3 regions of the Brevibacillus sp. BD137 genome follow, and region 2 is predicted to be linked to each of the others. Evidence: riboswitches for the same ligand, from Rfam matches in the RefSeq annotation. Region 2 holds a riboswitch; each other region holds the start of a gene.
The links. A riboswitch is a leader RNA that binds a small molecule or an ion and turns the genes downstream of it on or off. The one in region 2 is predicted to bind S-adenosylmethionine.
Positions count from the first base shown of each region.

Region 1: it holds a riboswitch for S-adenosylmethionine, as region 2 does, so the genes downstream of both, ODZ53_RS02040 (homoserine dehydrogenase) here and ODZ53_RS04495 (ABC transporter permease) in region 2, are expected to answer to the same signal.
Region 3: it holds a riboswitch for S-adenosylmethionine, as region 2 does, so the genes downstream of both, metH (methionine synthase) here and ODZ53_RS04495 (ABC transporter permease) in region 2, are expected to answer to the same signal.

Region 1 covers NZ_JAOTNO010000001.1:363,801-371,503, reverse strand. Annotated here, with positions in the region: gene zwf (glucose-6-phosphate dehydrogenase) at 1-548, shown strand, start outside; gene ODZ53_RS02065 (Gfo/Idh/MocA family protein) at 572-1,561, shown strand; gene ODZ53_RS02060 (cyclase family protein) at 1,583-2,224, shown strand; gene ODZ53_RS02055 (DinB family protein) at 2,242-2,757, shown strand; cobalamin riboswitch at 2,791-2,996, shown strand; gene ODZ53_RS02050 (hypothetical protein) at 3,028-3,159, shown strand; gene ODZ53_RS02045 (hypothetical protein) at 3,156-3,290, shown strand; SAM riboswitch class I at 3,385-3,491, shown strand; SAM riboswitch class I at 3,557-3,668, shown strand; gene ODZ53_RS02040 (homoserine dehydrogenase) at 3,755-5,020, shown strand; gene ODZ53_RS02035 (CapA family protein) at 5,083-6,252, opposite strand; gene ODZ53_RS02030 (VOC family protein) at 6,331-7,146, shown strand; gene ODZ53_RS02025 (arsenic resistance protein) at 7,202-7,703, opposite strand, start outside.
Region 2 covers NZ_JAOTNO010000002.1:183,200-190,902, reverse strand. Annotated here, with positions in the region: gene ODZ53_RS04515 (peptide ABC transporter substrate-binding protein) at 1-1,133, opposite strand, end outside; gene ODZ53_RS04510 (ABC transporter ATP-binding protein) at 1,161-2,117, opposite strand; gene ODZ53_RS04505 (ABC transporter ATP-binding protein) at 2,110-3,132, opposite strand; gene ODZ53_RS04500 (ABC transporter permease) at 3,147-4,094, opposite strand; gene ODZ53_RS04495 (ABC transporter permease) at 4,099-5,031, opposite strand; SAM riboswitch class I at 5,141-5,245, opposite strand; gene ODZ53_RS04490 (sulfite exporter TauE/SafE family protein) at 5,368-6,162, opposite strand; gene ODZ53_RS04485 (MBL fold metallo-hydrolase) at 6,205-7,623, opposite strand.
Region 3 covers NZ_JAOTNO010000005.1:134,399-142,101, forward strand. Annotated here, with positions in the region: gene ODZ53_RS13240 (hypothetical protein) at 1-204, opposite strand, end outside; gene ODZ53_RS13245 (sigma-70 family RNA polymerase sigma factor) at 403-975, shown strand; gene ODZ53_RS13250 (YcdB/YcdC domain-containing protein) at 966-3,176, shown strand; gene ODZ53_RS13255 (YjcZ family sporulation protein) at 3,242-3,349, opposite strand; SAM riboswitch class I at 3,563-3,664, shown strand; gene metH (methionine synthase) at 3,781-7,227, shown strand; gene ODZ53_RS13265 (bifunctional homocysteine S-methyltransferase/methylenetetrahydrofolate reductase) at 7,260-7,703, shown strand, end outside.

The DNA.
Region 1 (7,703 bases), on a different contig from region 2:
CGTATATTGCCACGCGTGTCTGGATTGATGACCCGTTTTGGGAAGGGGTACCTTTTTATATTCGCACGGGAAAAAGACTGCAAGAGAAATCAACCAGGATCGTCATTGAGTTCAAAAATCCGCACGAAAAGCTATATCAGGAGCAAAATGAAACGCCATCGCCAAATTTATTGATCATCAGTGTGAATCCGAACGAAGGTATTGCTTTGCAGGTAAATAGTAAGAATCCGACAAATAGCGGTAAGATTGAGCCGGTGACGGTAGATTTCAGTTCAGGGACAAAAGACGTGCCAGAAGCGTACGAGCTGCTCTTGTTCGATGCACTCCGAGGGGATTCCACTTACTTTGCGCATTGGGATGAGGTTCGGCTGTCGTGGGATTGGGTGACACCGATTTTGGAAGCCTTCGCTGAAAATTTGGTGCCGCTCTTTACGTACGAAGCAGGCTCATTCGGACCAAAGGCTGCAGAGCAATTGCTTGCAGCAGACGGATTCGTGTGGTGGCTGGATAAGGTCGAAGAACGACTGCCAGTCACTGCAACGAGATAGAAAAAGAAAAGGGAGCGGATGAGATGCGATTTGGCGTAATCGGAACGAACTGGATCACCGAGGAATTTATCCAGGCTGGTCAAGAAGTAGAAGGATTTTCTCTTCAGGCTGTTTATTCACGTACGATCGAACGCGCCAAGGAAATCGCGGACAAGTACCATGCTCCATTCGCCTATAGCAGCCTAGCAGAAATGGCTGCAAGCAAAAATATTGACGCAGTCTATATTGCAAGCCCCAACTCCTACCACGCGGAACAAGCGATCCAGTGCATGGACGCGGGGCTGCACGTATTGTGTGAAAAACCACTGGCTTCTAATGCGAGTGAGGTAGAAGAAATGATCCAGGCAGCGAAAAGAAATGACGTGCTGCTCATGGAAGCTGTCAAATCTACACTGTTGCCGAATTTTTTTGCGATACAAGACAACCTGCACAAGCTGGGAAAAGTACGACGTTTTATTGCTAGCAATTGCCAATATTCTTCGCGCTATGACGCCTACCGCGAAGGGAAGGTTTTACGTGCTTTTGATCCTGCTTTTTCAAACGGAGCCTTGATGGACATCGGTATTTATTGTCTTTATCCTTTACTCATCCTTTTTGGCAAACCAGACGTGATCAAAGCAGACGGAATCGTGCTTGATTCTGGAGTGGACGGAGAAGGCAGTATGTTGTTGAAGTATCGAGAGATGGATGCCATCATTAGCTTCTCGAAAATTACGACCTCCTATCAGCCAGCAGAAATTCAAGGGGAGGACGCTACGATGGTGATCGATCGAATCAACCATCTCAAAGAAGTGGACATTCGCTACAGGGACGGACGAACCGAGCAAGTAGCAAGGCCGCAGACCCCGAAGACCATGCATTATGAAATAAGAGAATTCCTACACTTGGCGAAGATCGGGGCCAGACAATCTGCAACGAATTCGCATGAAGTTTCCAAAATGGCCATGCAGGTCATGGATGAAGCGAGAAGGCAGATGGGGATTGTTTTTCCAGCGGATCGAAAAAAACAGTAGGCAAAAGGGAGGGCGTTTGGGATGAAAATGTATGATGTAACCGCCACCGTGTACGAAGGAATGACGGTGTATAAAAACAAGCCGGAAAAACAGCCGAAAATATGTACCGCTACCAACGGTTATGTAACAGAATCGAGAATCGACATGGACCTCCACTCGGGTACCCATGTGGATGCTCCCCTGCACATGGTGAATGCTGGTGATACATTTGAGAGTATTTCCTTGGAGAAGCTAGTGGGCCCTTGCAAGGTTCTCGATCTCACAGCGGTCGAGGACAGAATCACTCGCGCTGACTTGGAGAGCTTCGATCTTGCGCGAGGAGATTTTGTCCTATTTAAAACGAAAAACTCTTTTGAAGAGGCGTTCTCCTTTGAATTTATCTTTCTGTCTGAAGAAGGTGCGGAATATGTAAGTGAGCTAGGGGTGCGTGGCATTGGTACCGATGCACTTGGAATCGAACGCAGCCAGGAAGGTCACCCCACACATAAAAAATTGTTTGCAGCGGGAGTCATTGTCGTGGAAGGCTTACGGCTAGCAGAGGTCCCGCCAGGCGAGTATTTTCTGGTAGCTGCACCACTCAAGCTGGTCGGCACGGATGCAGCCCCGGCAAGGGTCCTATTGTTTGAAGGTTTACATAGTAATTTGTCTATTGAAACTGAATGACGAGGAGTGGGAAACAGATGCTCAGACGACCAGAGCGCGATGAATACGCTGCTTATTTTGACTATTACATTGGTCTTGTACCGGAGGGGGAGCTCCAAACGATCCTCACGCAGCAAGGAGAGAGGCAAGTCGCGTTCTTTTCGTCCCTTGCGCCCGAGCAAATTGATTATCGGTATGCGCCAGGCAAATGGACGGTTAAAGAGGTGTTGGGTCATCTCTTCGATACTGAACGCATCATGAGCTATCGCTTGCTGAGAATCGCGAGAGGAGATCGGACACCCCTCGTCGGTTTTGATGAGAATGCATTTGTCGAACACGGGTGTTTTCAGCTAAGAGATCTGTCTGATTTATTGGAAGAGTATAAGGCTGTCCGTGCTTCCACCATCGCGCAGGTGCGAGGAATCTCGCCAGAAGCGTGGTTGCGTACAGGAATTGCCAACGGAAACAAGCTATCTGCAAGGACATTGGCCTACGTGATTGCTGGACATGAAGCTCACCACACTAGCATTTTGAAAGAACGGTACTTCGGGTAAGGTAAAATCTGAGGGTAGTAGTGAGAATAGACAATTTCATAGGTGGAAACAGGTTCCTTAGGGCGTAACCAACTCGCCACAAGGATAATAGGGAAGCTCGGTGCAAATCCGACACGGTCCCGCCACTGTAAGAGGGGAGTCAGCGTCCAAAAAGCCACTGGTCTATCAAAATAGACGGGGAAGGCGACGCTAGGCGATGAACCCATAGTCAGGAGACCTGCCTGTTTCGACAACACTGATAGACCTACGGGAGATAGGGAGGTGTTAGAGATGGCTTGCGAAAAACAGCGAGTGGACAAGTATGCCCCTCCTTTTCTGGCATTTTCTAACGATCGTCACGGTCGTGCGGAAAATGCTCTTTTTATTTTGGGCAGAATAATAGAAGAGGAGGGCGAGCAATGATACAACTTTTTATTTGCCAATGGTGCGGATATGTTGAGGAAAAAGAGCAGCCTGAGGAGTGCCAGGAGGGCGTGTTTCATTGTGCTTGCTGCAGTATGGAAGAGGTAGAAAGCCTGTTCACCCACAACTGAAATCCTTGCCAAATCAGCTTGCAATCAGAAAAGAAAGAATTTTGTTGACGCTTGCCTTGGAATTTCTTAGAATAAAGCTCAACAGCATAAATAGTTCTTATCCAGAGAGGTGGAGGGTCTGGCCCGATGAAGCCCGGCAACCGTTGCATATTGCAACAAGGTGCCAATTCCTGCGAGACGTTTCGTCTCGAAAGATAAGAAGCGGGTTACTCCATTTGTAGATGAACCTTCTTCTTAGCGAAGAAGGTTTTTTTAATTTCATATTTTCTTTATCCAGAGAGGTGGAGGGACTGGCCCGATGAAGCCCGGCAACCGTCACGTATATTTTGTGACAAGGTGCCAATTCCTGCAGGACATATACGTCCTGGGAGATAAGGAGGGGGAGCATTAGCTGCTATCAAGCCTTCTTCTTATCGAAGATGGCTTTTCTTTTTATCTAAAATTTGGGGTATGGGGTGGTCAGGATGAGTGCAGAAGTAGTACGCGTGGGATTATTGGGATTGGGGACAGTGGGTGGGGGCGTAATCAAAACGATCCGTTCACAACAGGAGAAGCTGGCTTCTCGTCTGGGAAAACGAATTGAGATCGTCAAGGCATTGGTGCGTGACTCGGAAAAAGAGCGGGCGGTTCATGTCGACCCATCTTTACTAACGACAGATTTTGAGGATGTATTGAGAAGCGATGTGGATATCGTGGTGGAGGTCATGGGCGGTGTAGAACCTACCTATGGCTACGTACGTGCTTTGATCGAAAAGGGCTGCCATGTGGTAACCGCCAACAAAGAGCTCCTGGCGAAAAAAGGAACAGAGCTAGTCGATTTGGCAAATCAGTATCAAGTGCATCTTGCCTATGAAGCGAGTGTGGCTGGGGGTATCCCGATCTTGAGTGTGCTCCGGCAGTTCCTACGTACGAACGATATCCAAGGTGTTCGCGGTATTCTCAACGGAACAACGAACTTCATTTTGACGAAAATGGAAGCAGAGCAGCTCTCCTACCAGGAGGTGCTCAAGCAAGCACAGGAGCTGGGCTATGCGGAAGCAGACCCTCGTTCGGATGTAGAAGGCTTTGATGCTATGTACAAATTGTATATCCTGGCACAGCTTGTTTATGGAGAATCGCTGCCTTTAGCGGATGTTGTTCGCAAAGGAATTGCAGATTTGTCAGCAGGTCACATTCGGATTGCAAGCGACTTAGGGTACCGGATCAAGCTGATCGCGCAGGCTTATCAAGACGAAAAAGGCATTCGACTATCTGTTGAACCAACCATGCTTCCGCTGAGCCATCCGTTGGCGCAAATCCACGATGCGTTTAATGCTGTCCAGCTATCCGGCAACATCGTTGGAGACCTGTTGTTTACAGGAAGAGGGGCAGGAGAGCTCCCTACAGCAAGTGCAGTCGTGGAGGATTTGGCCTATTTATTGACACAGCCATTCACGCCGCATCCTACCTGGAAAGAAAAAACGGCTGACAAAGCTGGAGGCACGGTGGACTCGGCAGAACCCGTCCTATGTTATCTGGAGGGCTCATGTCATACTGCGACGCCAGATCGGGTCTTGCATTTCCTTCAGCAGGCCGGGGTGAACGTGCATAAACTAAAAGTCCAATTCGATTTGGGAGGCGTCTTGCGCGCAGGGTTGATCGTGACGGGAATCAGTGAACAGCATGAGTCCTTATTGAAAAATGATTTTGGCTTAGAAGTGCGCTGCTTCCCTATTCTTGAATCTGCGTAAGGAAGAGGAACCATAAGAAGAAAAGCCGTATTTCCAGGAATCTGGAAACACGGCTTCTTTTATCAGGGGGCAGTCTCCACCGCCTTTGCACGTGGCTGCACACGCCCGTCACTTTGTATGTCGACTTGCTCAGAAATGGATTTAATGCGTTTTAACAGGGTAGCGCCGTTGCTTTCATTCATGGGTACAGCTTGTCCCAATTCTGCATGAAATGGAAACATCGTTAGCTCACAATCACCACTTTTGGAGCAGTTTGCTTGCAGGACCATCGTTTCCCAAGTCTTGGGTTCGTTTGAACGTGTGAAAATGAAATTGCCAAGACTGTACGCAATCCATTTGTCGTTGTATCTTTCAAAGCCTTGCAGTACGTGGGGATGACCGCCGACAATCAAATCTGCACCAGCATCGATGTAGGCACGAGACAGCTCCTTTTGATGATCGACAGGATAATCGGAGCGTTCTTTGCCCCAGTGTGCAATCACCACCACGAGATCCGCTTGGCTGTTCGCATCCTGGATCGCTTTCACTGCCAGTGTAGGATCATAGGAAGCGGCCATACCTGGTTGGGAATTCCCTGCAAACCAGCTCGTTTCGGGAATGACCCTGCTGAAGCCGAGAATCGCGATCTTGATGCCGTTCTTTTCTAGGAAAACAGGTGAATAGGCGCGGCTTGCATCCTTACCGGCACCGACGTATTCTATACGGTTTTCGTCCAAAGCGTCAAAGGTATCCAGCAATCCCGGAACGCCTTGGTCCATGGAGTGGTTATTGGCCAGATTCACCACATCAATCCCAGCGTTTTTCATGGCAGGAACAGCAAGTGGCGATGACTTGTAAACATACTCCTTGTTTTGAGCAGCAACACCTGTGTCGGTGATCGGGGTCTCCAAATTGGCAATGGTGATATCATCTTGCAAAAAGAGCGAGCTTACATGTTTGTATGGGTAGTCATAGCTATTTGCAAGTAAGGTTTTCTCAACGTTTCCTGACATCATGATGTCACCGACAAAGGTGAGCTGCACAGAAGACTTTTGGTTCGCTGTATTATCAGGAGCAGGCTGGGTGTTCGGGTTGGCATGTTCTCCATCCATGGCAGTTTGGAATAAGTAGTAGGTTCCGACTACGAAGATGGCCAACACGCTAAAGAGGAGCGTGCTCTTTCCCACACGTGCCCATTTTCTGCGTGAGCGTTTGCGCCGAGCATGTATCCGGCTTGATCTGTTCTCGTTCATTTTTCCCCCTTGTCTTTCTATCCTTACATAAATGAATTTTGATATCCTATAAGTAATACGAAAAAGGGGAGAAAAAAGGTGCGATTAACTTTTGATCATTTGGTTCATTTTGTACATCGGACTCCTCAGGAAGCAGCGGAGCAATTTTGCCAAGCGGGTTTTCATACGGTAGCTGGAGGGCGTCATGCGTCTTGGGGGACATGGAATAGCCTTAGTTATTTCGGGCTTTCTTATGTTGAGTTTTTGGCGGTTGAACACCAGGAGCTTGCTCAACAATCAGAGAATCCGCTCATACGTCAATGCATCGAGGATAAGGCAAAGGGAGAAGGATTCGGCCAGATTGCCCTACGGACCAACGAGATGGATGCGTGGGCAGAGCGCTTGCGAAGCCAAGGCTTGCAGGTTACTGGGCCTGTTGCGGGAAGTCGTACGCGTGATGATGGCACGACGCTTCGATGGCGGATGTTGTTCCTCGAAGATGCAGATAGTACTCTTCTCCCGCCCTTTCTCATTGAATGGTCGCAAACGGATGCAGAGAGAAGAGAAGATTTGACTAATCGCGGCATCATTGGCGCACATCCGAACGGTGCTGCCGATCTCAAGTCTGTAGGGTATGCCGTGACGGATCTGGAAGAAGCAACAGCACGTTGGCAAAGCTGGTTTCGGTGGGAGAAGAGCGAAGTATTCCACGATAAAGAATTGGGGGCCATCTGCCAAGCATTTGAACTTCCGGGTGGAAATGTAGTACTTTGCCAACCGACTGAGGAGGGAATGGCGCAGACTGCATGGAAAAAACGCGGGCAAAGACCGTTTTTTGCGAGGTTGGCAGCAGGAGGGACGAATAGTGAGTATAAGATTGGTGGAGGATCTTACTTTCTAGCAGAGCTGGAATAGTTATGTAGAACCAGGGGTGGTACCAATGAAGTTGACGCCACCCCTGGTAGATCGTTTAATCAGCATTTCCCTTCGTCCCTCGTAAAAGTACATGTGGAACAAGACGAATATATAATAGTTCCCCAATCAGCTCTACAATAGTTTGCGTTACGATGACAGCAGACACTACCCCGTTTAGAGGTTCAGGTAGCGCCAGTGCAAAAGGAAGAACGACAAGAGAGTTTCGGGTTCCTGCACTAAAGATAAGAGCCCGCCCTGCTCCAGTATCTAAACGGAATATACGAGAAACGATGCGTGCAATAATCGGTGCTATGGCCATATAGGCTACATAAACGGGAATCACGTGGCTAATAAAAGGAAAAGAGGTATATAGTTTAGAGATTTGAGATGCAACAACAATAAAAAGGGTTAGTGCCATAAAAGGCACAGGAAGCCATGCTGTAGCATCAAGAAAACGTTCTCCGTATGGTTGGCGTCTTGACCACCATTGAGTAAGGAGAGCAAGTACCAGTGGAGCGACAATAAGACCAAAAAATGCTTCGAAAAACGGTCCGACA
Region 2 (7,703 bases):
ATTAAGCCTTCAGCCAGGAGCTGCTTTGCCTTGGCCGGATCAAACTGATAGTAAGGTGCCACTTCTTCGCGGAAGTCCTTACCCGAAGGAGTTTTCACCCCAAATGGCGTATAGCCGTAAGCTGGAAGCTGGCCTCCCTTGGTCACGTTTTTCGTCAGGATGTCTCGGTCGATCGCGTAGGAAAAGGCCTGACGAATTTTCGCATTCGTAAACGGCTTTTCCTCTACGTTAAACGTGTACGTATAAATGCTGTAGTCCGGGAATGATTTGTACTCTTCTTTTTCTTTTTCCTGTTCAATCACGTCGATCGGCAGGGAATCAATCAGATCAAGCGCTCCTGTTTTGAACATCTGGTAGTAGGTGGTCGCTTCGTTTACCATCTTGAAGTGGACAGTGTCCATCGTTACTTTTTCTTTCTCCCAATAGCTCTGGCTTTTGGCAATCGTCAGTTGGCTATTGTGGTCCCAGCTCCCCACGGTGTACGGGCCATTGGTCACGATGCCTTTCGCTTCGGCCGCCCAGTTTTTGTCTGCATCCACGACTTTTTTGTTCACTGGCAGATAGGCGCGACTCATCATGATTTTCGGGAAATAGGTGATCGGGTCTTTCAGTCCAACGATGAGTGTTCGGTCATCCTTTGCCTTGATCTGAACGTCATTGACGCTGCCTTTGCCTGTGTTGTATGCCTCCGCGCCTTGTATGTAGTAGAGTGCGGATGGTTCATAGGCGGCAGTCTGTGGATTCAACACACGCTTCCAAGAGTATTCGTAGTCATGCGCCGTCACCGGATCGCCGTTCGACCATTTCATCTCGGGGCGCAGAGTAAACGTGTAGGTTTTGCCGTCCGGGGAGACTTCCACCTTTTCGGCTGCTCCTTCGCTGATGTCCCCATTTTGGCTGTATCGGTACAATCCTTCATACAGATGATCAATTACCCAGTACGATGTGGTATCGGAAGCGAATGCCGGGTCTAATGTGTACGGTTCGCCCCGCAGGTTAGCGGTCATGACTTGTTTGATGGCTGTCCCCGTCTGTTGATCGGAAGATGCAGCTGATTTATCGCTGCCGCACGCAGAAAGCGCAGGCACAGCGAGAGCTAGCAATGCAACAAAAGTAAGCAATCCCTTTTTCATGATGATTTCCTCCTTGTTCTCCTCTGTCTACTGTACAAGATGGCAAGCGATCCAGTGTCCGTGCCTCACCTCCTTCCAATCCGGTGCTGTTTCGGCGCAAACGCTTTGGGCAACCGGACATCTGGTGCGAAACGGACAACCGCTTGGCGGATGAATCGGGCTGGGTGGTTCTCCAGTCAGTACAATCTGCTCCCGTTCTTCGCGCTGGGCTGGATGGGAGACGGGCATTGCCGTGATCAAGGCTTGAGTGTAAGGATGCAACGGTGTGGCAAACAACTCCTCGCTCGGTGCAAGCTCCATCATCTGTCCCAGGTACATCACGCCAATCCGGTCGCTGATATGCTTCACCATCGACAGGTCATGGGCGATAAACAGATAGGTGATAGACCGCTCTGCCTGAAGATCGGCTAAAAGATTGACGATTTGCGCCTGAATGGACACATCCAGTGCGGAGATGGACTCGTCTGCCACGATAAAGCTGGGCTCCACCGCAAGCGCACGAGCGATTCCGATACGCTGTCGCTGTCCGCCGCTAAATTCATGCGGAAAGCGTTTTGCGTGGCTTGGGTGCAATCCTACGAGCTCCAGCAGCCGATAGATGCGTTCTTCTCGTTCTTTTCCTTTTGCCAATCCATAGGAGTCAATTCCTTCGGCGATGATGTCGCCTACCCGCAACCGCGGATTGAGTGAGGCCTGCGGATCCTGGAAGATCAGCTGCATGTGGCGGTTCGCTTCCCGTCGCTCACGTCGATCCATCCTGGCAATGTCTTTGCCTTGAAACAGGATGCGCCCTGCAGTAGCCGGGTACAGGCCAACGATCGTTCTACCCAGCGTAGACTTTCCGCAGCCGCTTTCCCCAACGATTCCGAGCGTCTCCCCTCGCCTGATTTCAAAAGAGACACGGTCAACAGCTCTAACCCGTTGGCCTTTGCCAATCTCAAACGATTTAGCGAGATTCTCCACTTCTACTAAGTTGTCACCCATGTGTCTCCCTCCCTGCTACCATCCACGCTTCTGCTCCCCGGGCACGCGGGTCGTTCAGCCAGCAGCTCGCCTCATGCTGATTGAAAAACGAATTTGATTGCGGCATATGCTCCAGGCAAATTTCCATGGCAAACCGGCATCGGTCAGCGAACGGGCAACCAACAGGCGGACGAAACAAATCCGGCGGTGTCCCTTCGATGGGAATCAGTCGTTCTTTTTTACCTGCATCGAGACGTGGCACAGACTGCAACAGCCCTTGTGTGTATGGATGGCGCGGATTGTCAAAAATCTCTCCCACCGGGCCGCTCTCCACCACTTCACCTGCGTACATGACCGCTACATGATCGGCCACCTCTGCGACTACGCCCAGATCGTGGGTGATCAAAATGATCGACGTCTGCAACTGCTCCTGCAATTCCTTCATCAGACGAAGTATCTGTGCCTGAATGGTCACGTCGAGCGCCGTCGTCGGTTCATCCGCGATAACCAACTGCGGTTGGCAGGCTAGCGCCATAGCGATTCCGACACGCTGCCGCATTCCTCCACTTAGCTCGTGCGGATATTGTTCAAATCGCCTCGCCGCCTCTGGAATACCTACCCTCTCCAGCAGTTTCAGCGTCTCTTCCTTTGCTTCCATCTTCGTATGCTTTCGATGTTTGATCAGCCCTTCCGCAATCTGCTGACCGATTTTCATCGTGGGGTTCAACGAGGTCATCGGGTCCTGAAAGATCATACCGATCTGCGAGCCGCGAACCTGCTGCCATTCCAGCTTCGTCAGCCCAGTCAGTTCACGCCCGCGAAACCGAATGCTGCCGCCTTTTACCTGACCAGATCGCGGTGGAATCATCCCCATCAATGCCCGGGCCGTCACACTTTTTCCGCAGCCGCTTTCCCCCACAATCGCCAGCGTCTCTCCCTCCTTCACAGAAAAGGAAACCCCTCTTACTGCCTGCACCTCACCACCGTACGTGCGAAAGGAGACGTGTAGCTGATCTACTTCCAATAAAGGCTTCATAATGTACTCCCCCCTCATTTCCTGATCCGTGGGTCCAGTGCATCCTGCAAACCGTCCCCGAGTGCATTGCACGCGAACATCGTAAGCGAAATCATGAATCCCGGAAAAAACAGTCGCCACCACTGGCCGCTCAGCATAACCGCCAGCGCGTCGTTGGCCATGGTTCCCCAGCTGGCTATTGGCGCTTGCACACCCAGCCCAAGAAAGCTGAGAAATGATTCGGCGAAAATCGCGTGCGGAATTGTAAAGGTCAGGTTGACGATGATGACGCCGATCGTATTCGGCAGCAGATGTTTGATGATGATTTTGGCATGAGAGGTGCCCAGCTTTTCTGCGGCCAGCACAAACTCCTGCCGCTTGATCTGCATGATTTGTCCTCTGACCAGGCGGGCCATCCCCACCCAGCCAGTTAGCGAAAGGGCAATAATGATTGTTGCGAGTCCAGGCTCCAGAACCACCATCAGCAGGATTACCACCAGCAGATACGGAATGCTGTACAGAATTTCAGCCAACCGCATCAGGATGTTGTCTACACGGTCACCCAGCTTGTTCCTCCCTGCCATGTAACCGGATATCCCGCCGATGCATACACCAATCACGAGGTCGATGGCTGCTGCCGCCACACCAATAAACAAAGAGATTTGTCCGCCTGCCCAGGTACGTGCCCACATGTCCCGCCCCAAGTCATCGGTTCCAAACCAGTGCTCGCCTGACAGTGGCAGATTTCCTTTCATCAAAGACTGTTCATGTGGACTGTGGGGAACGAGAAGCGGACCGATGATTGAGAGGGTTACCACTGCTGCGAGCAGGAAGAACCCGAGCATTGCCAGCTTGTTACTGGATACCCTCTGCAATACCTCCTGCCAATACCCAAGACTCGGCCGCTCCCGAATTTCCTCAGAAAGCCGATTTCGGTCGACTGGTCGAAACAGAGAATCCAGTTGTGTTGCCTGATTGGCCATAACGCTACCTCCCTCCACTCGTTAATCTGATGCGCGGGTCAATCACCCGATACAGCAGGTCGATGATGTACAAAGTAAAAATGAGCACAAAGCTGTAAAACACAGTCGTTCCCAAAATAACGGGATAATCGCGGTTAAAAATGCTTTCCACGAAATATTTGCCGATCCCGGGAATGGCGAAAATCTTTTCCACCACAAAGGTTCCGGTCATCAGGTTGGCAAACAGCGGACCGATAAAGGTAAGAACAGGCAGGATGGCGTTGCGCATCCCGTGTCTAACGACAATGGAAAAGGTGCCAAGCCCTTTGGCCTCTGCCGTACTTATGTATTCCTGTTGCCAAACCTCAAGCATGCTGGCTCGTACAAAACGAGCGATGATGGCGAGCGGACCGATAGCGAGCGCAAGTGTTGGAAGAATCGAGTGCTCCCAGCTCCCCCATGCAGCGACGGGTAAAAGCTCCCATTTGACCGCTAAGTACTTGATCAACAGTGGCGCGAGAATAAAACTGGGGACGGAGATTCCGATGATGGCAGCAAACATAGACAAGAAATCCAAGGTCCGATTGTGATAGAGTGCCGCTACGATTCCCAGTGTGATTCCACCTGCCAGCGCGACCATAAACGACTGGAGTCCCAGAACAGCCGATGCGGGAAATCCCTCTGCAATCAGTGTGTTCACATCCCTCGTCTTGGACTGGATAGAGGGCCCTAAGTCAAATTGCAGCAATCCTTTTAGATAGAGCAGGTACTGTACCGTGATTGGCTGATCCAGTTTGTACTCCGCTCGCATGTTCTTCACCACTTCTTCTGGAAGCATTTTGGCATCTGACGCGAATGGATCACCAGGAATCAGGTGCATCGTCACGAACGTTACCGTGACAATCATCCACAGCGTAACGATCATGAGAAAGCCACGCTTGACTGCATAATAAAGCACGTTGTTTCCTCCTTTAAATAATACAAAGTAAAGAGATGAGAATACTACGGATTATAAATATAGAAAACCCCTCTCCGAAAAGAAGAGGGGCGATTGCACGTTTCCCACCTTCTCATCTCGCAGATTAACTCCGCAGGAATTAGCACCGTAAGGTCAATCAGACCAAGGTTGCCGGGTTTCATCGGGCCAGTCCCTCCACCACTCTCGATAAGAATGTTCTATGAAATTTAATTTCATTGTAAAATTCTTTTTTATCTTATCATTTTACTCGGATATGTCAATGCTGTTCCATGACAATTGATTTTTCTTTATTTTATTTGTGAAAAAAGTAAATCTTCATACACGTATGAATAGGAGGATGTCAGCCCAAATCTTAATCGTGGTGGCTAGGATCAACAAGGCAAGAATGGATTGGAGAATCCGCGTGCCCAAACGTTTGCTGACCTTCGTACCGAGCGGCGCTGCCATGATACTGGCGATTACCATGATCACGGATGGCCACAGCAATATGTCCCCTGCCATCCATTTCCCTATCGTCGATCCAATGGAAGATAGAAAAGTGATGGCAAGAGAGGACGCAATCGCAACTCTTGTCGGTATCTTGAGGATGATCAACATGATGGGAACCAAAATAAAAGCGCCCGCTGCCCCGACAATTCCGGAGGCACCTCCGACCGTCAAAGCAGATAAGACAGCTGTTGGTTTATGAAAGATAACCTCGGTCGTCTGTTCACGTTCGTCCATTCGCTTTTTTGGCAGGAACATCAAGATTACAGCAATCGTGGCCAGGATGGCGTAAACGATATTGACGGCATTTTCCGAAAGAAATTTTCCTCCATATCCTCCAAGCAAGCTCCCGACAATAATGGCACTTCCCATGTACACAACGAGCTGGTAATGAATAAGCTTATCTTTGCGCAGAGTCCAAACAGCGGCTAGGGTGGCAAAAAATACTTGGACGGCACTTACTCCGGATACTTCGTGAGCTGTGTAAGCAACGAATCCAAGGGCGGGCGGAATGTACAGAAGCATCGGATACTTGATGATGGAGCCCCCGATTCCAACGAGACCAGAAATGAACGATCCCACGAAACCGATAACAAACAGTGTGATCACTAGGTCGATAGTCATAGGCTCACCCTTTGCAGCGACTCGCTTTGATTTCGTTTCGTTTTATCCTCGTTCTACTACTGGCAAGCGGTCTATTTGCCATTGTAAGATACCGCCGCTCAAATTCATTACATCCTTGAATCCGTTTGCTTTAAGAATGCTTGCGCCAATGGCAGATCGGGCACCGGAACGGCATTGTACGAGAAGCGGTTTATCGTGAGGAATCTCATCTAGCCGCATGGCGAGTGTACCGAGCATGATGTGCTGTGCATCTGGAATATGTCCTTCCTCCCACTCGGCCAAATTACGTACATCTACTACGTGAACCTCTCCCTTTTCCACCCGTTCTGCAATTTCCAGCGGTGATACCTCTTCGATTGTCTCGAGCGAAGACACTTCACTTTCCACTAGTTTGGTGCTGTCGATAAAGCCTGTGACATGATCAATCCCTACAGCATGCAAGGCTTGCAAAATCTCGTCCAGCGCATCTGGGGTGGTCAGGATGTGAACGGGCCGATCGTAATCGACAATCCAACCCGCCCAGTTGGCAAATGACTTGTTAAAGGGAATGTGAAGTGTTCCCGCCAGATGCCCCTTCGCAAATTTGTGGAAAGGTCGCGTATCGATCATCTGTCCGTTTTCCAGTGATTCCTTTACCGCTTCAAGCGAGTTGAACTCTCGAACAACAGGAAGCTCCTTTAGCAAGGCAGGGCCTTCCTTATTCACGCGTTTCATCACGGCAAAATACGTTGGCGGCTCTGGTTGTCCATCCAGGAGAGCCTGAACGAATTCCTCTTCACTCGTGTGTGACATCGCCCAGTTAAAGAGCTTTTCATAGCCGACGGTAGAAGACGGCACGGCTCCCAGTGCTTTCCCGCAAGCACTTCCTGCGCCATGGGCTGGCCATACCTGTATATAATCCGGCAGTTGCTTGAATTTTTGGAGGGACTGGAACATGGCTCTTGCACCTAACTCGGACGTCCCCTTCATTCCCGCTGCTTTTTCGAGCAAGTCCGGTCTGCCGATATCGCCGACAAAGACGAAATCTCCCGTGAAGATCCCAATAGGGCGATCTGCATTCCCTCCAAGGTCTGTCAAAAGGAAGGAGATACTCTCAGGTGTATGGCCAGGGGTATGCATGACTTCAAATAGCAAGTTTCCGATAAAAAAGCGATCCCCATCGTGCACAAGCTGATGATTCAAGCCTTTCACGTATTGATATTTCCAATCTTCATCGCCCTCATTGGATAAAAACAGCTTCGCTTGATGAACTGCTCCCAGTTCCCTAGCACCAGATACAAAATCAGCGTGAATGTGGGTTTCGGTGGCGGCTACAATGGTTACTCCCTCTGCTTTGGCGACCTGAAAATAAGGAGCCAGATTACGAGCGGGATCGATCACAATCGCCTCACCGGTTTTTTGGCAGCCGACCAGATAAGACGCATGGGCAAGCTTCTCATCATAAAAGTAACGCAATAACATCGTGTATTCCTCCCTTAACCTGTCAATTATTTGTTTGCTTTTTCCGTGAGTAACTCAAGCAGATACCGGAGTGATTCCAG
Region 3 (7,703 bases), on a different contig from region 2:
TTCAATCGGCAGGAAGTGATCGTAATCGTCTCTTCTGCCTCCCTCGGACAAGTTAATGTGGGACAAAAAATAGTGGAGATAATGTTCTCCCGTTTCGGTATTCTTAACGATGGAATAGGTTTCAAATTCGGATTTGGATAGCTCTTTTATGGTCTCCAAACAGGAGAGAAATTTGTCTTTTTCACGTGCTTGCATGTCATCCATGTCATCTCGTTCCTTTCGCTCTACAATAAGCCTCATGATAGCAAAAGCAATGTGCGCTGACAATGAAAGCAACGCAACGGAGTGTAGCAGTGGAAGAAAGGAAAAGGATTATAGATAAAATAGTTGGATAATCTTGTCACAAAAATAAGCCAGCTGGATCAAATACATATCAAAAGGTAACAAGGAGGTGAACAGTACGTGAATGCAAGTGCCAAAAGTAGCGAAGCGGACTGGACGCTGCAATTGACCAACGAGGAGAAGCTGACGAGACTCATGAGCGACTACGGAGACAACATCGTGCAGCTCGCCTATCTGATCGTCAAGGATCGGGGAATCGCGGAAGACATTACCCAGGAAGTGTTCCTGAAGGCGTATCGGGGTCTGGATCAGTTCCGCCATCAGAGTAGCGTGAAAACGTGGCTTTACCGAATCGCGATCAACGAGTCCCGCAAATATTTGCGTTCGTGGTCCTTTCGCCAGATTTTTTCTACCTACCTCTCCAAAGAGGAAGCACCCCCCGAAAAGGCTGACATGGCAAATGTTGAATCGGCCGTCATCGGACAAATGAGCAAGATACAGGTAGCGGAGCAGGTGATGAAGCTCTCGCCGCTGTACCGAAAAGTCATGGTACTACATTACTATGAAGATTTGTCGATAAGAGAGATGGCGCAAGTGCTGGATATTTCAGAAGATGCCGTACGAACCCAATTGTCACGGGCCCGAAAACATTTTAAGGCATTGTGTGAAAAGGAGGGATTGGAATGGACCTAGATAAGGAAATGCGTGAAGCAGTACGGAGCGCAAGTGAGGAATCAGTGGAGGAAGTGAGGTTTACAAAAGAGATGGAATTACGGATCAGAGGTGCGATTGCAAAAAATAAACACAAGAATCGAAACAGAATTTTCGTGGCTGGTTCGCTGGCAGCTTGCTTGGCGGTTACTGCTGTGGGAATTCATCAGCAAGGCTGGTTTCCACAGATGCCAAGTGGTAAAAATGTAACGAATGCGATTGCTACAACTGCTACGAAAACAAACAATAAAGAGACAAATCCGAACAGTGTAAAGGTGCCGCCGGAAGAGGCAATTTTACCATTGAAAAAGGCGATCCCCGCCTTGAGCAAGATGACAATAAGAGTGGATCGTACAAGCTATGGATTCAGTGCACTAACTTTACTAGAAGGGGATACTGCGCGTGCCAATGTTGTCTATGATATACAGACAGGACAAATTGAGAGCTTTACAATTGATGGTGAGCGAGGAGAACAGAAGGAAGAGAAATTGCCATCAGCCAAGACTGCGGAGAAAGCAGCAAGCGCATTTCTTCAAGCTTTTTGGGGGGAGGAAAGTAAGTCCTATCAGCTCGTCGAGACTCAGATCTATACCGATGAGTATAGGGTAAAAGGCCCATGGATGAGCGTGAATTATCAACGGATCGAAAACGGCCAGCCCGTTCCGTTCGACGTATTGTCAGTTGGAATTGACCAACAGGAGCAAGTCGTGTTTTTCGGGCGATTGAACAAGAATGAACAAGCCTTTTTCACCAAGCTTACAGATGCCATGCCTGATTTGAACCCGTCCCTTCTTCTTTTGGATAAAGAAAAGAAACACGATGGCATGTCATTCATCTTGGGGAAAACGAACAACGAGGGGCATAAGGTTTCTCTTGTGATCTATGGAAATGGTCAAGCACTGGAATCGTACAGGCTTTTGTATAGGGATGAAAAGGAAGCAGCGAGCGGGAAAGAGGCAGAGGGAGCAAAAGCCTTGCAGCAAGAGCGACAGTTCCTGAACAAACTACTCGGGGCGGATAGTGAAAACTATCGGTTAGTGGATGCCAACGATCCAGGAGTGTACCTGCGATATTATAACGGACTGCCAGTGTTGTCTGATGAAATTAGCATAACAACAACGGACTCTGGTCACGTCCGATATTTCAGCAAGGAGCCCGAAACATTCGAGCCGTCGCAGTACCCGGATGTATCGAGTGCTGTGTCAGAAGAGGTAGCCATCAAAGAGCTAAGTGAGCATATGAAGCTTCGATACGTGCAGAATCCGAGAATACGGCCAGAATCAAAGCAAGGGAAGAAGTGGCAACCTATTCTGGAATACACGCCAGCTGTTTCCTTCATGCAAAGAGGACGTGAAGATGGTACGGAGTGGCATATCGACGCGACCAATGGCAAGATTGTGTATGGAACGGGAGATAATGGGCTTGCCTATGATCAGTTGAATACGACAGAAGTACATCCGATCGAATCTCCAAAGGAATACGTCAAGGTTCGCTCCAAGGATGAGGCAAAAGCACTGCTGCAAGCGGAATTTGGCATACAGGTAGATGAATCGACCTATAGAGAGAGCGAGAGTATCCGAGAGGGGCGCAAGGAATACGTCTGGAATGATAAAAATGACAAGTATATCGGCGTAGAAGTCATCGCAGAAACAGGCAGTGTCGTCGGGCTGGGATCACTGCGTTCTGACACAGCGGTGACAGTCAAACGCGAGCAAGCGGAAGAGGCTGCACTCGCCTTTCTGTATAAATACGTCGATCCAGGCGTAAAAGAGGTGCAATTAGCACAAGTCATACAGCCAGCCGAAGCGAATCCTGTGTCATCGGGCGAATGGGAATTCAGATATTTTATGAGCAAGGATGGCATTCCTGTACAGGATCGCGAGCAAAAAGCGGCTTATTCGGTAACAGTCGATCCGTCTTCTGGCAAAGTGACAAAGTTTCATAACTTCAGAATGACAAACGAGTTGGTGGAGCTTCCAGCATCCGACAGGATCGTTTCGAAAGACAAGGCTGTTGAAGAGTATTTACGCGTCATGCCTCTAAAGCTGGTCTATTTGATGAAAGATGTGGATGGGCAAAAATTAGCTCAACCAAAGCTGGCGTATGTGCCGTGGAGTGACGAAGAGCTGGCGATTAAATTTATGACACTTGATGCCGTGACAGGCAAATTTATCGCCGACTAAAACGAAAAAAAGGCTATCCCGCAGCCATTCCTGATGGCTTTTGGGATAGCCTTTTTTACACGTATCTAACAGTCGTCACACGAGCACCCGATAATAACCAACAGGATAAACAGCACGAGCACGATTGCGAAGCAGTCACCGAAGAATCCGTTACCGCAGAAAGATGTACTCATCTTTGTTTCCCCTCCTTTCCGTTATACTCCAGTCTATACACGAATGCCGATATTGGACTGGGCGGATGCCCAGCTTAGGCAAAATTGGGCGCGTAAGAGGAGAGGCTCCGTAAAAAATAGACAATTCACAATTGACGGGGAGACAAAGGGGGTGTTAAGATACTTGCAAACATTCAAGACATTTCGCAAACTAACTAAATGACAAGTGTACGACTCTTATCCAGAGAGGCAGAGGGACTGGCCTGATGAAGCCTCGGCAACCGGTAAAAATCCGGTGCCAATTCCAGCAAAGCTACGTGCTTTGAAAGATAAGAGGATGTCTCAGGCGTATTCGTATCTGCTGACAAATCCTCTTCTTTCAAAGAAGAGGATTTTTTTGTTTACCCAATTACGGAGAATAAGCCGATGCAAGGTAGAAAAGGGGCACGTCAATGAAACCAACTTTTCGCGAACAGCTTTCCCGGAAAATTCTGATTCTGGACGGTGCAATGGGCACCATGCTTCAACAGGCGAACCTGACTGCTGATGATTTTGGCGGTGAAGCCTATGATGGCTGTAATGAACTCTTGAATCTGACCAGACCAGATGTGATCCGTTCCATTCACGAGAAATATTTAGAGGCGGGCGCAGACATTGTCGAGACAAATACGTTTGGTGCTGCTTCTATTGTTTTGGCTGAGTACGATGTGGCAGAGAAAGACCTTGAGATCAATATAGCGGCAGCGCGCTTGGCCAGAGAAGCGGTGGATGCCTATTCCACGGAGGAGTGGCCGCGTTTTGTAGCAGGCGCTATGGGACCTACGACCAAAACCCTTTCGTTGACAGGTGGTGTCACTTTCGAAGAGCTGGTCGAGGCGTATTATCGTCAGGCAAAAGGCCTGATTCTCGGCGGCTCCGATGTTCTTCTTCTGGAAACCTCGCAAGATACGTTGAACGTCAAGGCTGGCGGAATTGGGATTCGCAAAGCTTTTGAAGAGCTTGGACAAGAGCTTCCGGTGATGCTGTCAGGTACGATTGAGCCGATGGGCACGACGCTTGCGGGCCAAAACATCGAGGCGTTTTACATCTCCTTGGAGCACATAAAGCCTGTCTCAATCGGTCTGAACTGTGCGACAGGACCCGAGTTCATGCGCGATCATCTGCGCACACTATCAGGAATTGCCCAATGTGCGGTCAGCTGTTATCCGAACGCAGGCTTGCCAGACGAGAACGGTCATTACCATGAAACGCCACAGGGACTTGCTTCGAAAATGCGAGCATTCGCTGAACAGGGCTGGATAAACGTCGCTGGCGGCTGCTGTGGAACAACGCCTGACCATATTCAAGCGATGGCAGAGACCTTGAAAGACTGCAAGCCACGGAGTACAGCTGTAGAACCGCTGAGCGCGGTCTCCGGGATCGAGGTCGTTTACGTCGAAGATGACAATCGTCCCTTGCTAGTAGGAGAGAGAACCAATGTCATCGGTTCCAAAAAATTCCGTGAAATGATTGCAGCCGGTCACTATGAAGAAGCATCTGATATTGCCCGGGCCCAAGTGAAACGCGGCGCACACGTCATCGATATATGCTTGGCTGACCCCGACCGTGATGAATATGAAGATATGGAAAAATTCCTACAGTTCATCGTGAAAAAAGTAAAAGCGCCCCTCATGATCGACTCGACAGATGCAAAGGTCATGGAGCTGGGACTTCGCTATTCGCAAGGAAAGGCGATTCTCAACTCGATCAACTTGGAAGACGGGTTGGAGCGATTCGAGGAAGTCGTCCCACTTATTCACAAGTTCGGTGCCTCCGTTGTCGTTGGAACGATTGAGGAAGCGGGTATGGCGATCACTCGCGAAAAGAAGCTGGAGGTCGCGCAACGCTCGTACGACATTCTTGTCAACCAGTACGGAATAAAGCCACAGGATATTATTTTCGATCCACTCGTCTTTCCAGTAGGGACAGGGGATGAACAATACATCGGCTCTGCAAAGGAAACCGTAGAAGGCATTCGTTTGATCAAACAAGCAATGCCTGCTTGCAAGACGATCCTGGGTGTCAGTAACGTTTCCTTCGGCTTGCCTCCTGCGGGGCGGGAAGTGCTGAATGCGGTCTTCTTGTACCATACCACTCTGGCAGGGCTTGATTACGCCATCGTCAATACGGAAAAGCTGGAGCGCTACGCTTCGATACCAGAAGACGAGAGAAAGCTGGCAGAAGCCCTTCTATTCGAGACAAATGATGAAACATTGGCGGCTTTCACAGAATTTTATCGCCAAAAGAAAAAGGAAGTCAGTGTGGAAGTCTCCTCGTTAACGCTCGAAGAACGCCTGGCCCGTTATGTAGTCGAAGGCTCCAAGGATGGTCTGGTGGAAGACCTGAAGCTGGCTCTGGATAAATACGCACCGCTCGAGATCATCAACGGTCCGTTGATGACGGGGATGGAGGAGGTCGGTCGCCTGTTCAACGGCAACCAGCTGATCGTGGCAGAAGTATTGCAGAGCGCGGAAGTCATGAAGGCATCCGTATCGTTTTTAGAGCCATTCATGGAAAAAAGCGATGCTGCTGCCAAGGGGAAAATCTTGTTAGCGACAGTCAAGGGCGATGTACACGACATCGGGAAAAACCTCGTGGAAATTATTTTGTCAAACAACGGCTACAATGTCGTGAACCTAGGAATCAAGGTACCACCAGAGCAACTGATTGCTGCATGCAGAGAAGAAAAGCCGGATGCCATCGGTCTGTCTGGACTCTTGGTAAAATCCGCGCAGCAAATGGTCATTACAGCCCAAGACCTGCGTGATGCAGGCATTGATATCCCGATGATGGTTGGCGGTGCGGCGTTAACGCGCAAGTTCACATCGAATCGGATCGCACCGGAATACCGTGGAATTGTTTTATACGCAAAAGATGCCATGGATGGTCTGGACCTCGTAAATCGTCTACAAAATCCGGAAGAACGTGATCGCTTGGTAGAAGAACAGCAGCATCTGCTGGAAGCAGTTGCAACCGCTCAGCCTGTTGTTGAGGAGAAAAAAGCACCATTGCCAACTCGCTCAGCCATCAGCAGAACCGTTCCGATCCATCTGCCGCCCGATTGTGAACGACATGTTTTGCGACAATATCCGCTTAGCCATTTGCAGCCGTATTTGAACCTGCGGATGCTCCTCGGAAAACACCTCGGTGTTCGCGGAAATGTAGATAGATTGATAGAGGAAGGCGACGAGAAGGTACTGGAACTGTATGGCATTGTGGAAGAGCTCTTAAAGGAAGCGAAGCAAAAAGGAACCATTACGACACACGGTGTGTATCAGTTCTTTCCGGCTCAGTCAGATGGCAACGATATTTTGGTCTATGATCCAAAAGACCACAGCAAGCTGCTGGAGCGCTTTTCGTTCCCGCGTCAGCTGGAAGAACCTCATCTCTGCCTGTCCGACTTCTTGCGACCGGTGGAGAGCAAGGAAATGGATTATGTCGGATTCCTGACCGTAACGGCTGGGGGCGGGATTCGCGAAAAATCAACAGAGCTCAAAGAGCGTGGTGACTACTTGCGCTCTCATGTCCTCCAAGCCTTGGCATTGGAGCTTGCAGAGGCATTTGCTGAGCGAATTCACCACGTCATGCGCGACGTGTGGGGCATACCGGACCCGGTTGAGATGACGATGCTAGAACGCTTCGGAGCTAGATATCAAGGCATTCGAGTCTCCTTCGGTTACCCTGCGTGTCCGAACCTGGAAGATCAGGCGCAGTTATTCCGTTTATTGCGTCCAGAGGATATCGGCGTTCAGCTGACAGAGGGCTTCATGATGGAGCCAGAGGCTTCCGTATCGGCGATGGTATTTGCTCACCCAGAAGCGCGTTATTTCAACGCAGGTCCATCTATTTTTGAAGTTTAAAAATAAATGAAAATGGGAGAGAAGGGATTGAGTTGACGACGAGAAAGAAAGATTTACGAGCCTACTTGAAAGACCATCTCCTAGTAGGAGATGGTGCAATGGCGACCCAGCTGCACGGGCTGGGCGTCCCGGTTGGCGTCAGCTTTGAGGAGCTGTGTTTGTCCAACCCTCGTTTGGTGCATGAAGTTCATACGTCTTATTACCAGGCCGGTGCGCGTTTCCTAGAGACAAATACGTATTCTGCCAATCGAGATGCATTGAGCCGTTACGGTCTGGAGCATAAGGTAGCCAGGATTAACCGGCTCGCAGTCGCCATTGCTAGGGAAGCCGCACAGGATGATGCTTATGTAGCTGGGAGCATTGGATCGATTTTGGCTGGACGGGTGAAGAAAAAGGTTTTGGATGAATACCGTGACCAGTATGAGGAACAGGCCATTGCCCTGTTACATGCGGGGGTAGACGGACTGATTCTGGAG